2 regions of the Bradyrhizobium sp. ISRA436 genome follow, and region 1 is predicted to be linked to the other one. Evidence: predicted binding sites of a transcription regulator. Region 1 holds the regulator's gene; the other holds the start of a gene.

Region 1 (7,781 bases):
CGCTCGAGACTTCCGACCGCATGGTCGATTTCGGCCTCGGTGACGATCAGCGGCGCCAGGAACCGCACGACATTGTCGCCGGCGCCAACGGTGAGCAGCTTCTGCTCACGCAGCGCGGTGACGAGATCGCCCGAGGGCACCACGGCCTTGACGCCGATCAACAGGCCTTCGCCGCGCACGTCGGAGATCACGCCGGGATAGCGATCGACGACCGAGGCGAGCTTCTGCTTGAGCAGCAGCGACATCTTCTGCACGTGATCGAAAAAGCCGGGTTTGAGCATGACGTCGAGCACGGCATTGGCGGCCGCCACTGCCAGCGGATTGCCGCCGAAGGTCGAGCCGTGCGAGCCCGGCGCCATGCCGGCCGCGGCCTTCGCGCTCGCCAGCACAGCGCCGATCGGGAAGCCGCCGCCGAGCGCCTTCGCAAGCGACATCACGTCGGGCGTGACGCCGAGGCGCTTGTAAGCGAACAGTTCGCCGGTGCGGCCCATGCCGGTCTGCACCTCGTCGAACGCAAGCAACAGGCCGTGCTCGTCGCAGAGCTGACGCAACGCCTTGAAGAAGGCTTGCGGCGCCGAGCGCACGCCGCCCTCGCCCTGCACCGGCTCGATCAGGATGCCGGCAGTGTGCGGCCCGATCGCCTTCTTCACCGCCTCGATGTCGCCATGCGGAACCTGGTCGAATCCATCCATCGGCGGACCGAAGCCCTCGAGATATTTGGCGGAACCGGTGGCGGCGAGTGTTCCGAGCGTGCGGCCGTGGAACGCGCCCTCGAAGGTGGTGATGCGGTACCGCTCGGCATGGCCCTTGGAGAAGTGATAGTGGCGGACCAGCTTGATCACGCCTTCCATCGCTTCTGCGCCGGAATTGCAGAAGAACACGTAGTCGGCAAAGCTCTGTTCGCAGAGCCGTGCGGCGAGCACCTCGCCGTCCGGGCTCTTGAACAGGTTCGACATGTGCCAGAGCTTGGTCGCCTGTTCCTGCAGCGCCTTGACCAGATGCGGATGCGCGTGCCCGAGCGCGTTGACCGCGACACCTGACGTGAAATCGAGATAGCGATCGCCGTTGGTTGCGACGAGCCAGGCGCCCTCGCCGCGTTCGAAGCCGAGATCGACCCTGGCGAAGACGGGGAGCAGATGCGACGTGGCGCTATTGGTCATGGCAATCACTGACGGGTTTGAGGCCGACAATTGCCGCGTGCCTTGACGCCAGCGCAGCAACGGCCAGCTTCGGAAAACAAAACGTGCCGCCTTTTCGGGCGGCACGTGGCAAACATTGTATGCTGCGGGCAGTCGCTGTCAATCGCCACGAAGTGGCCTTCCTGCAATGCGAAACGCGCGCGATCCGGTGCATTCCGGTGAGGTGGAAAAGCCTCTTTGCAATGCATAAGTGTGGGAACATGTGGACGCGCTGCCGCGGACTCTTGCGCCAGAGTCACGCCATATTGTAGCGTTTGGCCTGTCGGATACGACATCTCGTGCGGCAGTACTGGACCCTCTAAGTAGCTTTCGTTCTGCGTACACGTTCGGGCGCAAAACCGCGTCCGGCGAGGGCTAAGGGATTCTGCCCGCAGGGATATTTGTCAGATTTGGCTCGCAGCGCCGCTCCAATGACTGGCCGGCGCAAGGCGAAGGGAAGAATGCGATGACGGTATTGACCTGGTCCGATGATCGCGTCGAGCAGCTGAAGAAGCTCTGGGAGGCGGGCCTGTCGGCCAGCCAAATTGCGGCGGAACTCGGCAATGTGACGCGAAACGCCGTGATCGGCAAAGTGCATCGGCTTGGCCTGTCCGGCCGTGCCAAGGCCCCCTCCACCGCGGCCCCGCGGCAGCGCAAGGCCCGTCCCGCCCAACACATGATGCGGGTGGCACGCCCGGTCTCGCGTGGCAACACGGCGCTCGCGCACGCCTTCGAGGTCGAGCTGGAGCCGGATCCGGTCGCCTATGACAATGTGGTTCCGATGAGCCAGCGGCTGTCCCTGCTCGAGCTGAACGAGGCCACGTGCCATTGGCCGGTCGGCGACCCCTCGAGCCCCGAATTCTTCTTCTGCGGCGGCAAGGCACTCACCGGCCTGCCCTATTGCGCGCATCACTCGCGTGTCGCCTACCAGCCGGCCGCCGATCGGCGCCGCCCGGCCAACAAACCGCCGACACGGTAAACACAGCTCATGAAACGAAATCCCCGCGCAAGCGGGGATTTTTTATGCCTGCAGAGCCTGGTGATGTGTCCCGGCAGGCGCCGCGACGACACTCACGCTTAATGCTGCGGCTCGGCCTTGGCGAAGCGGTCGTCCAGCGCATAGCCGGCGCCGCGCACGGTGCGGATCGGATCCTGCTCGCGGCCGGGATTGAGCAGCTTGCGCAGCCGGCCGATATGCACGTCGACGGTCCGCTCGTCGATATAGATGTCGCGGCCCCAGACGCTGTCGAGCAGCTGCTCGCGGCTGAACACGCGGCCGGGATGCTCGAGGAAGAACTCAAGCAGGCGATACTCGGTCGGCCCGAGATCGATCGGACGGCCCGAGCGCGCCACGCGGCGCTTCTCGCGGTCGAGTTCGATGTCGCCATAGGTCAGCACAGTCGCGAGCCGCTCGGGGCTCGCGCGGCGCAACAGGCCCTTCACGCGCGCCAGCAGCTCCGGCACCGAGAACGGCTTGACGATGTAATCGTCGGCGCCGGTGGCGAGGCCGCGGACCCGCTCGCTCTCCTCGCCGCGCGCAGTCAGCATGATGATCGGGAGCTGCTTGGTCTCGGGCCGCGCGCGCAAGCGGCGGCACAACTCGATGCCGGACAGGCCCGGCAGCATCCAGTCAAGCACCACGAGATCGGGAACACGCTCCTTCAGCCTTGTGTCGGCATCGTCGCCGCGCCCGACCGTTTCGACGTCGTAGCCTTCCGCGTCGAGGTTGTAGCGCAGCAACGTCGTCAGCGCTTCCTCGTCTTCGACTACCAGAATGCGTGCGCTCATCGGTCTATGTTCTTTCTCTGTGTTGATCCGTTGCCCGGACGCGAACCAAGCACCTCAGCTAGCCGTTGCCCGGCACTGTGGTGGCAAAGGTGGTCATATCACCCTTCGGGCGCTTGTCGGTGATCTGCTGGCCTTCGATCATGTAGAACACGGTTTCGGCGATATTGGTGGCGTGGTCGCCGATCCGCTCGATGTTCTTGGCACAGAACATCAGATGGATGCAGAACGAGATGTTGCGCGGGTCCTCCATCATGTAGGTGAGCAGTTCGCGGAACAGCGAGGTGCAGATCGCGTCGACCTCCTCGTCGCCCTTCCAGACGGCCATCGCGGCCGGCAGGTCGTGCGCGGCGTAGGCGTCGAGCACCGACTTCACCTGCGACAGCACGAGGTCGGTCATGTGCTCGAGGCCGCGGATCAGCTTCAGCGGCTGGAAATCGCTCTCCAGCGCCGCGACGCGCTTGCCCATGTTCTTGGCGAGGTCGCCGATCCGCTCGAGATCCGTGGCCACCCGCATCGCGCCGACGATCTCGCGCAGGTCGATCGCCATCGGCTGGCGGCGCGCGATCGTCAGCACCGCGCGCTCCTCGATGACGTGCTGCAGACCGTCGATCTCGACGTCGGCGGCGACGACACGCTTGCCGAGCGCGACGTCGCGGCGGATCAGCGCGTCGACGGATTCGGTGATCATGCGCTCGACGAGGCCGCCCATCTCGGCGACCAGGCGCGTGAGTTCCTGCAGATCGCTGTCGAATGCCTTGGCGGTATGTTCAGAAGCCATCGCGTGTCTCCTCAGCCGAACCGGCCGGTGATGTAGTCCTGGGTGCGTCGATCGCTCGGCGAGGTGAAGATCTTGTTGGTGTCGTCGAACTCGATCAGTTCACCAAGATACATGAAGGCGGTCTTGTCGGACACGCGCGCCGCCTGCTGCATGTTGTGGGTGACGATCGCGATCGTGTAGTCCTCGGACAATTCCTGGATCAACTCCTCGACCTTGGCGGTCGAGATCGGGTCGAGGGCCGAGCACGGCTCGTCGAACAGGATCACCTCGGGCCGCACCGCGACGGTGCGGGCGATGCAGAGGCGCTGCTGCTGCCCGCCCGAGAGCGAGAGGCCCGAGGCGTTCAGCTTGTCCTTGACCTCATTCCACAGCGCGCCGCCGCGCAGCGCCTTCTCGACGCGGTCGTCCATCTCGGACTTCGAGATCTTCTCGTAGAGACGGATGCCGAAGGCGATGTTCTCGTAGATCGTCATCGGGAACGGCGTCGGTTTCTGGAACACCATGCCGACCCGCGCGCGCAACAGGTTGAGGTCGAGCTTGGGGTCGAGGATGTTGGTCTGGTCCAGCATCAACTGGCCGACGGCACGCTGGCCCGGATAGAGATCATACATCCGGTTGAAGATGCGCAGCAGGGTCGACTTGCCGCAGCCCGACGGACCGATGAACGCCGTGACGCGGTTGGTGCCCAGCGTCAGGTTGATGTTCTTCAGCGCGTGGTGCTCGCCGTAATAGAAGTTGAGGTTGCGCACCGTGACTTTCGGCGGTGCCTCCGGAAGCGGCACCTGGGGAACGTGGCTCGCGACAGTCGTCGAAACGGAAAGCTCGGTCATTTTGCGGCCCTTTCGGCACCAAGGATACGCGCGCCAATGTTGAGCGCGAGCACGGTGATGGTGATGAGCAATGCACCGCTCCACGCCAACTCCTTCCAGTAGGCGTAGGGGCTTTGCACGAAGTTGTTGATGGTCACCGGCAGGTTGGCCATCGTGCTGGTCAGGCTCAGGTTGAAGAACTGGTTCGACAGCGCGGTGAACAGCAGCGGTGCGGTTTCGCCGGCGACGCGGGCGGTCGCCAGCAGCACGCCGGTGATCAGACCCGATCGGGCGGCACGATAGGCGATTCGCTTGATCACCAACGAGCGCGGCAGGCCGAGCGCGGAGGCCGCCTCACGCAGCGGGTTGGGCACCAGCAGCAGCATGTCCTCGGTGGTGCGCAGCACGACCGGGATCACGATCACGGCGAGCGCCAGCGCGCCGGCGATCGCCGAGAAGCCGCGCATCGGCACCACCACGGCGCCATAGATGAACAGGCCGATGATGATCGAGGGCGCGCTGAGCAGGATGTCGTTGATGAAGCGGATCACCGAGGTGAGCTTGTCATGCCGGCCGTATTCGGCAAGGTAGGTGCCGGCGAACAGGCCGAGCGGCGCGCCGATGCCGACCCCGATCACCGTCATGATGATCGAGCCGACGATGGCGTTGAGCAGGCCGCCCTCGGTCGAGCCCGGTGGCGGCGTGTTCTGGGTGAAGAGCTGCACGCTCAGGCCCGCGACGCCGTTGTAGAGCAGCGTGAACAGGATCAGCGCCAGCCAGGTGACGCCGAACAGCGCGGCGCCGATGCACAAGGCGCGGACGACGATGTCACTGCGGCGGCGTGATTTGTAGATCGGGTTCATGGCGTCACTTCCCCGCTTTCTTTTCCAGCCGCAGCAGCATTAGCCGCGCTCCGGCCAGCACGAAGAAGGTCAGCACGAACAGGAGCAGGCCGAGCAGGATCAGGCCGGACTGGTGCAGGCCGTCGCTCTCGGCGAATTCGGAGGCGATCGCCGCCGAGATCGTGGTGCCCGGCGCGAAGATCGACGAGGAGATACGGAACGAGTTGCCGATGATGAAGGTCACCGCCATGGTTTCGCCGAGCGCGCGCCCGAGTGCCAGCATGATGCCACCGATCACGCCGACCCTGGTGTAGGGGATCACGACGCTGCGGACGACCTCCCAGGTGGTGCAGCCCATGCCGTAGGCGGCTTCCTTCAGCACCGCCGGCACGGTCTTGAACACGTCGACCGAGATCGCGGTGATGAACGGCAGCACCATGATCGCGAGGATCAGCGAGGCGTTGAACAGGCTCAGATAGGACGGCGGACCGGCGAAGATGCTGCCGAGCACCGGCACGCCGTCGAAGACCCTGATCATGAACGGCTGGAACGTGTTGGCCAGGAACGGGCCGAGCACGAAGAAGCCCCACATGCCGTAGATGATCGAGGGGATGCCGGCGAGCAGCTCGATCGCGATGCCGATCGGGCGGCGCAGCCATTGCGGGCACAACTCGGTCAGGAACACGGCAATGCCGAGCCCGACCGGAATTGCGATCAGCATCGCAATGATCGAGGTCAGCATGGTGCCGTAAACCGGCCCGAGCGCGCCGAGCACCGGCGGATCGGCCGACGGCGCCCAGCGCTGGGTCGTCAGAAACGCGAAGCCGAATTCGCGCATAGCCGGCCAGGCGCCGACGATCAGCGAGATGATGATTCCGCCAAGGATCAGCAGCACCGAGATCGCGGAGATCCGGGTGATCCAGTAGAATGTGAGATCGCCCGCCTTGAAAGCACTCAGCGCCTTGGCGCGGTCGTAGGGTCCGAGAGCGTCGATCACGTTGCTCGTGTCGCTTTGAACGGCCATATCTACCACGCTAATCCCCTGTCCGCTTTTACGTTTCACGGGCAGCATTCACTTGCGCCCTTTTGGCCTGCCATCCGGGTGGCGGGCTGACGTTCGGCGAGCCCGGCGGAGCGTGAGGGAACGCCTGCGAGCGGCCGGAACGTCAAATTCACAAGAGGTAGTCCAGAACTGCCGCCCCTCTCCCTTCGTGGTAGGGAGAGGGGAACGTTTCGCTATCGCAACGAGAGCGCTCAGCTCTTGATGTCGGAATTCCAGGTCTTCTCGATCATCTTGATGACGGAGTCCGGCATCGGGATGTAGTCGAGATCCTCAGCCATCTTGCTGCCCTTGTCGAAGGCGTACTTGAAGAACTTGAGGGCTTCCTGCGACGCCGCCTTGTCGGCCGCTTCCTTGTGCATCAGCACGAAGGTCGAAGCGACGATCGGCCAGGACTTGTCGCCGGGCTGGTCGGTGAGGATCAGGTAGTAGCCGGGAGCGTTGGCCCAGTCGGCATTCGAGGCCGCGGCCTGGAACGCTTCGTTGGTCGGCTGGATGGTCTTGCCGGCCTTGTTGACCAGAGCGGTGTAGGTCAGCTTGTTCTGCTTGGCGTAGGCATACTCGACATAGCCGATCGAGTTCTTGGTCTGACCGACGTTCGCCGCAACACCCTCGTTGCCCTTGGCGCCGACGCCGACCGGCCACTCGACAGCCGTGCCGCTACCGACCTTGCTCTTCCAGTCGGCGCTGACCTTCGAGAGGTAGTCGGTGAAGTTGAAGGTGGTGCCGGAACCGTCAGCACGATGCACGACGGAGATCGCTTCCGACGGCAGCTTGGCGTTCGGGTTCAGCTTCTTGATCGCGGCATCGTCCCACTTGGTGATCTTGCCAAGGAAGATTTCGGCGAGGGTCGGGCCGTCGAGCACGATGGCACCCGGCTTGACGCCATCGATGTTCACCACCGGAACGATCGCGCCCATGATCATCGGCCACTGGGCCAGGCCGTCCTTCTGGAGCTGGTCGGCCTTCAGCGGAGCATCGGTCGCGCCGAACGTCACGGTCTTGGCCTGGATCTGCTTGATGCCGGCGCCCGAACCGATAGACTGATAGTTCACGCCGTTGCCGGATTCCTTCTTGTAGGCGTCAGCCCACTTCGAGAGCACGGGGAAAATGAAGGTCGATCCCGCGCCGGTGATGTCTGCCGCGAAAGCGGGCGTCGACACTGCCAACACGCCGGCAGCGACGATTGTCTTGATGAAATTCATGCTGATCTCCTTTGGTGAGCGAAGCACCGAATGCGCCCGATCGCGCTCACGCCGGTCCATCTAGGAGCGGTCGATGCTGCTTTTACGAAGGTTAGATGACAGTTGGATGACAGCACTAAGT
Region 2 (7,781 bases), 480 kb from region 1:
CGAAATCGTCGCGGGTCGGAGTATAGGAAGACGCAGTATTCGAAGCCATTTGTTCTCCAGATGCGGAATATTGCCGGCCGTTCGGGTTGATGGGCGCACCGCGCGTGGAGTGTCGGGGTTCCGCAACCCCTGACGACCGCTCGTTGCAGGAGGCACAACAGCGGGCCGGCAGCAGGACTGCACGTTCGGTACGTTTGATTGATCCGGAGCCCGAAACGAGAATATCGACTTCAAGACCTGGGAGCGGGCGTTCCTCCAGATGCGGCAAGGGCTCAAACCCATCGCCGGCCCGCTTCAGACACAGCCTCGACATGGTCGATGGTGGCCCGGACGCCGCTGATATAGCCCCGCAGCGTGCTCTCGGCAAGCGCGAAATGCCCCATTTTGCTGCGTTTTCGGGCCCGGAGCGTCGCTGCCGGCCTATGTTCAGCGCTTGGCGCGCGCCTGTTCGACGATGGCGATGGCGGCGCGCACGCCGGCTTCGATGTCGAGATTGGAATTGTCCAGGGTATGCGCGTCCGGGGCCGCACGCAGCGGCGCAATGGCGCGATTCTTGTCGCGCTCGTCGCGCTTGAGGATGTCGGCCAGCACCGCTTCCTCGTCGGCGTCCTCGCCGCGGGCGCGGGCCTCCAGCGTCCGCCGCCGCGCGCGCACCCGCGGGTCGGCGACCACGAAGATCTTCACGTCGGCGTCAGGGCAGATCACGGTGCCGATGTCGCGACCGTCGAGCACCGCGCCGGGCGGATCGGCGGCGAACTGGCGCTGGAAGTTGACCAGCACCTCGCGCACCTTGGGGAAGGCGGAGACCACGGAGGCGGCCTCACCGACCTTCTGCGTCTTCAGGATCGGATTGCCGAATTTCTCGGGGTCGAGCTCGAGCGCCGCGGCCACTGCCAGCGCCTCATTGTTGGGGTCGGCGCCCACCACCATCATCTCATAGGCCACCGCGCGGTAGATCACGCCGGTGTCGAGATGGCGATAGCCATAGTGGTGGGCGAGCCGCTTGCCGAGCGTACCCTTGCCTGAGGCGGCGGGACCGTCGATGGCGATGATCATGCGAAGTCAGCTCCGAGCGAGCGCATCATTGGAATGAAATCCGGAAAGCTGGTGGCGATGAAGGTGATGTCGTCGACCTTCACCGGCTTGTCGGAAGCGCAGCCCATCACCAGCGCCGACATTGCGATGCGATGATCCATATGGGTCGCGACAAGGCCCCCGCCGGGAACATGGCCGCGGCCCTCGATGATCAGATCGTCGCCGGAAACCTCGACCTTCACGCCGTTGACGCGCAGCATGTCGGCGGTGGCTTCCAGCCGATCGGATTCCTTGACCCGCAGCTCCTGCAGGCCGCGCATGATGGTGGTGCCCTCGGCAAAGCTCGCCGCGACCGCCAGCACCAGATATTCGTCGATCATCGACGGCGCACGTTCCGGCGGCACCTCGACGCCGCGCAGCTTCGAAGCACGAACGCGCAACTGCGCCATTGGTTCGCCGACGTCGCCGCGGACCTCGCTCTCCTCGATGGAGGCGCCCATCTCGCGCAGCGTGGTGAGGAGGCCGGTGCGCAGCGGATTGGTCATCACGTCGGAGAACATGACATCGGAACCTTCGACGATCAGCGCCGCCACGATCGGGAACGCGGCCGAGGACGGATCGGCCGGCACCACGACCTCGGCGCCGTGCAATTCGGGCTCGCCGTCGAGCGTGATCCTGCGGCCATGGCTGCCCTCCTTCTTCGAGGAGATCTCGGCGCCGAAATGCCTGAGCATCAGCTCGGTATGGTCGCGGCTCGCTTCCTGCTCGATCACGGTGGTGACGCCGGGGGCGGACAGCCCCGCCAGCAGCACCGCGGACTTGATCTGGGCCGAGGCGACCGGCGTCTTGTAGACGATCGGCACCGGATAGCGCGCCCCATGCAGCGTCAGCGGCAGCCGGCCGCCTTCGCGGATATCGCTGGTCCTGGCGCCCATCAGCTCCAGGGGATCGAGAATGCGGCGCATCGGTCGCGAGCGCAGCGAGGCATCGCCGTCGAATACCGCCGCGATCGGACAGCCGGCGACCGCCCCCATCACCAGCCGGCAGCCGGTGCCGGAATTGCCAAAATCGAGCGTTGCGGAGGGCTGGGCGAATCCTCCGACCCCAACGCCGGAGACCGACCAGGCAAACGGTCCGGTCCGTTCCACCCTGGCGCCCAGCGCGCGCATGGATTTGGCGGTATTGAGCACGTCCTCGCCTTCCAGGAGGCCGGAAATGCGGGTTTCGCCGACCGCAAGCGCCCCCAGGATCAGGGCGCGATGGGAAATCGATTTATCGCCGGGAACGCGGACTTTGCCGGCCAAGGGGCCGCTCGCACGAGCTTCCAGCGGGGTCGGGGTGTCGGAATGAGCCAAGATTGTGTCCTCTCGCGCCGCGGCAGGTATCACATAGGCAACACCACGTCACGCGCCCGTCAAATGCGCGCAAACCGCTATTGACAGCGGCCCCTCAACTAGCCAAGTGAAGCTCCGTTTTTCAGGAAAATTCCCAGGATCACCAAGTGGCCAAGTCCGATCTCGGAACCAAGCGCATTTGCCCGACCACGGGCAAGAAGTTCTACGATCTCAACAAGAATCCGGTGATCTCGCCCTACACCGGCGAGGTCGTGCCGATCGCGCCGGTGGCCCCGCCGCGGGGCCGCGGCGCCAATGTGAGCTCGCCCACCACCGCAGCCGAAATGCCCGAGGCGGCCGAGACCGAAGAGTTGGTCTCGCTCGAGGAGGCCGATGCCGAGGAGAACACCGGCAAGGTCAAGGCTCAGGTTCCCGAATCCGAGGACGATATCGAGATTGATGAGAGCCTCGAGGACGATGACGACGATGATTCGACCTTCATCGCCGACGAGGAAGAGGGCGATGAGGACGTCACCGACATCATTGGTGACGTTGGAGGTGACGAAGAGACTTGAGATCGTCGCCAATCTGTGGTGAAGGGTGCTGCCTCACGAGTCGCCTAGGACTCGGGGGCCCGGGCAGGGCTGGAAGGTCGTGCCCAAACTGGAAGACTTACGGGGCCATAGCTCAGCTGGGAGAGCGCTTGCATGGCATGCAAGAGGTCGGCGGTTCGATCCCGCCTGGCTCCACCACGCTTCGCCCTTCGGGCTACGCGTGGCGCAGCCACGAGTTGCCCAGAGGGCGAAGCGTGGTGTCCGGCGTAGCCCGAAGGGCGTAGACGGACGGCCTGGAATCCCTGCTCGTGGCGCCTGCCCGTGGATGCCAATGTGGTACGTCTACGTCATCCGCAGCATCGATTTCCCCGATCAGGAATACGTTGGCGCCACCGAAGACCTGAAGCGCCGTATCCCTGAGCACAACGCGGGCAAGTCGGCACACACCTCAAAATTCCGACCCTGGCAGCTCGTCTGGTACTGCGCATTTTCGGACAAGTACAAAGCCCTCGCGTTCGAGAAGTACCTCAAATTGCACTCCGGCCGTGCCTTCGCCAAGAAGCGCCTCTAGCTCCCCTTCTCCCCCAGCACCGCATTCAGCCGGTCGCGCAGCGCGACAATCTGGTCCTTCATCGCCAGCAATTCGCCGACCGAGCAGGCCGACGCCGCGAGGATCGATTGCGGTACCGACTTGGCCTTTTCGCGCAGCGCGTGCCCCTGGGGCGTCAGCGCGATCAGCACCTGGCGCTCGTCTTCGGTGCTGCGGCTCCGCTTGATCAGCTCCGCCGCCTCCAGCCGCTTGAGCAGCGGCGTCAGCGTGCCCGAGTCCAGGAACAGCCGCTGGCCGATATCCTTGAGCGGGACGCCGTCGCGCTCCCACATGGTCAGCATGACGAGATATTGCGGATAGGTCAGGCCAAGCTTGTCGAGCAGCGGCTTGTAGACGCGGTTGAAGGCGTGCGCGGTCGAATAGACCGCAAAGCAGATCTGGTTGTCGAGCCGCAGCGCCTGATCGGCCGCCGTCTGTTTCCTGGTCATGAATCCCGTCAGACTTGTCATGCCGGGGTCATTGTGGCTCCACGTGACCCGGGATTCAATTGCGAACAATTAAATGTGAGGCCGCACAATTTATATTGCACACAATCTAATTTCACGCAACCTATTGACGATCGAATTCAGACCCAAGGGAGACCACGATGTCTGTGAACGTGCTCTACAAGACCAGCGCCAAGGCAACCGGCGGCCGCGACGGCCATGCGGCGACCCTCGACGGGGCGCTCGACGTCAAGCTCGCGACCCCCAAAGAGCTCGGTGGCGGCGGTGGCGCCGGCAACAACCCTGAGCAGCTGTTCGCGGCCGGCTATGCCGCCTGCTTCATCGGCGCCATGAAGTTCGTGGCCTCCCAGGGCGGCCCGAAGGTTCCCGCCGACGCCTCGGTGACCTCGACGGTTGGCATCGGCCCGCGTTCGGCCGGCGGCTTCGGCCTCACCGTCGACCTCGCGGTCTCGCTGCCCGGTGTGCCGCGCGCGGACGCCGAAGCGCTGGTCGAGAAGGCGCATCAAGTGTGCCCCTATTCCAACGCGACCCGCGGCAATGTCGACGTCAAGCTGACGGTCGTCTAATTCGTCTCCGCGAATGGTCCGCCACGCGTGGCGGGCCATTCGTTTCCCGCCTACCCGAAGCAGGCTTCGGTTCGCTTGGCGAACATGAGAACGGCCCGCTGCATGGGCCTGCGCGCGCGAGGGCATTGCTGCCTCGCCTGAAGACCGTTAGCTCTGGGACCCTATTTCCGATCCCACCTGAGCGAAGGTTGCTTCCATGAATACCCCTGCGCCAACAGGCGCGATGACCGGACTGCGCGTGATCGATCTGACGCGCGTGCTCGGCGGCCCCTATTGCACGCAAATCCTTGCCGACCACGGCGCCGACGTGATCAAGGTCGAGCCGCCGGCGGGCGACGAAGTCCGGGACTGGGGCCCTCCCTTCCACGAGGAGGACGCGGCCTATTTTGTCGGCATCAACCGCAACAAGCGCTCGATCGGCCTCGACCTCGCCTCCGAGGGCGGGCGCGCGGTGCTGATGAAGATGCTCGAGACCGCCGACGTGCTGATCGAGAATTTCAAGCCGGGCACGCTCGACAAATGGGGCATCGGAAACGACGTGCTGCGCGCGAAGTTTCCGCGCCTCGTGCATTGCCGGATCTGCGGTTTCGGCGCCGACGGCCCGCGCGGCGGCAATCCAGGCTATGACGCGATCATCCAGGCGATGACCGGCATGATCGCGGCCACCGGCTCGCCCGAGAGCGGACCGATGCGCATCGGTGTGCCGCTGGTCGACATCACCACCGGGCTCTATGCCGCGATCGGCATCCTGATGGCGCTGTCGGAGCGGCAACGCTCGGGCCTCGGCCAGTTTCTCGAGACCACGCTGTACGAGACCGGCCTTGCGATCATGCATCCGCACACCGCGAACTACTTCATGCATGGCAAGCCGCCGTCGCTCACCGGCAACGAGCATCCAAACCTCGTGCCCTACGCGATCTTCCCGACCAAGACCGACAACATCTTCATCGGCGTCGGCAATGACGGGACGTTCCGCAAGCTCGCCCGGGAGATCGGCAAGCCCGAGCTCGGCACCGATCCGCGCTTTGCCCGCAACAAGGACCGCATCGCCAACCGCGATGCGCTGCGCGAAGAGCTTGCCGCCGTGTTCAGCCAGCACGAGGCCGAGCCGCTGTGCAACCGGCTGCTCGCCGCCGGCCTGCCGGCCGGGCCGGTGCAGAAGATCGACCAGGCACTGACCAACCCGCACACGATCTACCGCGGCGATATCATCGAGAAGGATTGGTACAAGGGCGTCGGCTCTCCGATCCGGCTCGATCGCACCAAGCCGAACCTGCGGCGCACGCCGCCGAAGTTCAGCCAGCACGCCGCGGAAGTGCTGAGTGAGTTCGGCTACTCAAAAGACGAGATCAACGCCCTGGTCGACAAGGGCGTGGTCTGCGGCCCCGAGCGCAAGCGCTAACCAGCGCCGATGACCCTGATTTGAATCGGTCTAGCCGCGAGCTCTTCACCTCTCCCCAGCGGGGAGGGGTCGATTTGCGTAGCAAATCGGGTGAGGGGTTCGGGTCCCACGAGAGAGTTTAACCCCTCACCCGCGCCTTCGGCGCGACCTCTCCCTATGGGAGAGGTTTGCACTGCCATTGCAGCGACAACTCAACCAAATCTCACCATGTTCTAGACACCACTAACCCCCCGGATGCGGTGCAACGTCACGCCTGACGTTGCACTGCAGGGGCACGGCTGCGGCATCCGCCTTTTTTACCGCTTCCCTTCGCGCTGGCTTCCCCCGTACGATGGCTTTCGTTTATACGGTCATTTGAACGTCATCCGGCGCTGCTAACGCGCGTAACGAAAGATGACGGTCCAACCGGGAGGGGTTTTGATGCTTTTTCGACGATTCGGTGCTGCTGCAGTGGCGGCGACTGCCACGCTTGCGTTCTCGTCACCTGCGCTTGCGGTGACCGAGATTCAGTGGTGGCACGCTATGACCGGCCCAAACAACGACGTCGTGGTCAAGCTTGCCAACGACTTCAATTCATCCCAGCACGACTACAAGATCGTCCCGACCTTCAAGGGCAGCTACGCCGACACGCTGAACGCGGGCATCGCGGCGTTTCGCGCCGGCAATGCACCGGGCATCATGCAGGTGTTCGAGGTCGGCACCGCGACCATGATGGCCGCGAAGGGCGCGATCAAGCCGGTCTCCGAGCTGATGAAGGAGCAAGGCGAGAAGTTCGACCCGCAGTCCTACCTGCCGGCGATCACGGGATATTACTCGACCTCCAAGGGCGACATGCTGTCGTTCCCGTTCAACTCGTCGAGCATGGTGATGTGGGTCAATCTCGACGCCCTGAAGAAGGCCGGCATCGACGCGCCGCCGACGACCTGGCCTGAGGTCTTCGCCGACGCCAAGAAGCTGCACGCGACGAGCCCGACCTGCGGCTTCTCCTCGAGCTGGATCACGTGGGGCCTGATCGAGCAGTTCTCCGCCTGGCACAACCTGCCGATCGGCACGAAGGCCAACGGGCTCGACGGCTTCGATACGGTGCTCGAATTCAACAATCCGATGGAAATCAAGCTGCTCGAAAACCTTGTCGAGCTGCAGAAGGACAAGAGCTACGACTATTCGGGCCGCACCAATACCGGTGAGGGACGATTCACGTCCGGCGAATGTCCGTTGTACATGACGTCCTCGGCCTTCTATCCGAACGTCAAGGTGAACGCGAAGTTCAACTATACGGCGGTGCCGATGCCGTATTTCCCGGAGGTGAAGGGAGCGCCGCAGAACTCGATCATCGGCGGAGCTTCGCTGTGGGTGATGGCCGGCAAGTCGGCCGAGGAGTACAAGGGAATTGCGAAATTCTTCACCTTCCTCTCGGATACCGACCGCCAGGTCTACCTGCACGAGGTTTCCGGCTATCTGCCCATTACGAAGGCGGCCTACGACAAGACCAAGGCGTCGGGCTTCTACGACAAGAACCCGATCCTCGAAGTGCCGCTGAAGGAGCTGACCAACAAGCCGCCGACGGAAAACTCCCGCGGCCTGCGCTTCGGCGGCATGGTCCAGATGCGCGACGTCTGGTCTGAAGAGATCGAAGCGGCGCTCGCCGGCAAGAAGTCGGCCAAGGAGGCGCTTGACGCTGCGGTCTCGCGCGGCAACCAGATGCTGCGCCAGTTCGAGCGGACCGCGGCCAAGTAAGGTCGCTCATATCGTGGCTGCGGGATCAGCGACCGCAGCCACGATGTCACGAAAGGGGGCGGGAGCTTCATGGAGAACCGGGCAATCTTCTCAGGCA

What was found. The regulator PhoB, encoded in region 1, activates phosphate uptake and scavenging genes when phosphate is short. The targets are predictions, from matches to a motif close to TGTCATNNANCTGTCAT.
Region 2: ugpB (sn-glycerol-3-phosphate ABC transporter substrate-binding protein UgpB) is a predicted target of PhoB. The motif match lies at 6,296-6,312, and genes of this name have one in related genera.

Annotation. Positions count from the first base shown of each region.
Region 1 covers NZ_CP094519.1:7,132,651-7,140,431, forward strand. The annotation lists gene MTX23_RS33170 (aspartate aminotransferase family protein) at 1-1,160, opposite strand, end outside; gene MTX23_RS33175 (GcrA family cell cycle regulator) at 1,645-2,157, shown strand; gene phoB (phosphate regulon transcriptional regulator PhoB) at 2,256-2,966, opposite strand; gene phoU (phosphate signaling complex protein PhoU) at 3,025-3,744, opposite strand; gene pstB (phosphate ABC transporter ATP-binding protein PstB) at 3,756-4,574, opposite strand; gene pstA (phosphate ABC transporter permease PstA) at 4,571-5,416, opposite strand; gene pstC (phosphate ABC transporter permease subunit PstC) at 5,421-6,419, opposite strand; gene pstS (phosphate ABC transporter substrate-binding protein PstS) at 6,650-7,660, opposite strand.
Region 2 covers NZ_CP094519.1:105,713-113,493, forward strand. The annotation lists gene rpsA (30S ribosomal protein S1) at 1-49, opposite strand, end outside; gene cmk ((d)CMP kinase) at 427-1,056, opposite strand; gene aroA (3-phosphoshikimate 1-carboxyvinyltransferase) at 1,053-2,390, opposite strand; gene MTX23_RS00460 (TIGR02300 family protein) at 2,537-2,944, shown strand; tRNA gene MTX23_RS00465 (tRNA-Ala) at 3,046-3,121, shown strand; gene MTX23_RS00470 (GIY-YIG nuclease family protein) at 3,255-3,494, shown strand; gene MTX23_RS00475 (MarR family transcriptional regulator) at 3,491-3,961, opposite strand; gene MTX23_RS00480 (organic hydroperoxide resistance protein) at 4,120-4,545, shown strand; gene MTX23_RS00485 (CaiB/BaiF CoA-transferase family protein) at 4,742-5,947, shown strand; gene ugpB (sn-glycerol-3-phosphate ABC transporter substrate-binding protein UgpB) at 6,368-7,684, shown strand; gene ugpA (sn-glycerol-3-phosphate ABC transporter permease UgpA) at 7,754-7,781, shown strand, end outside.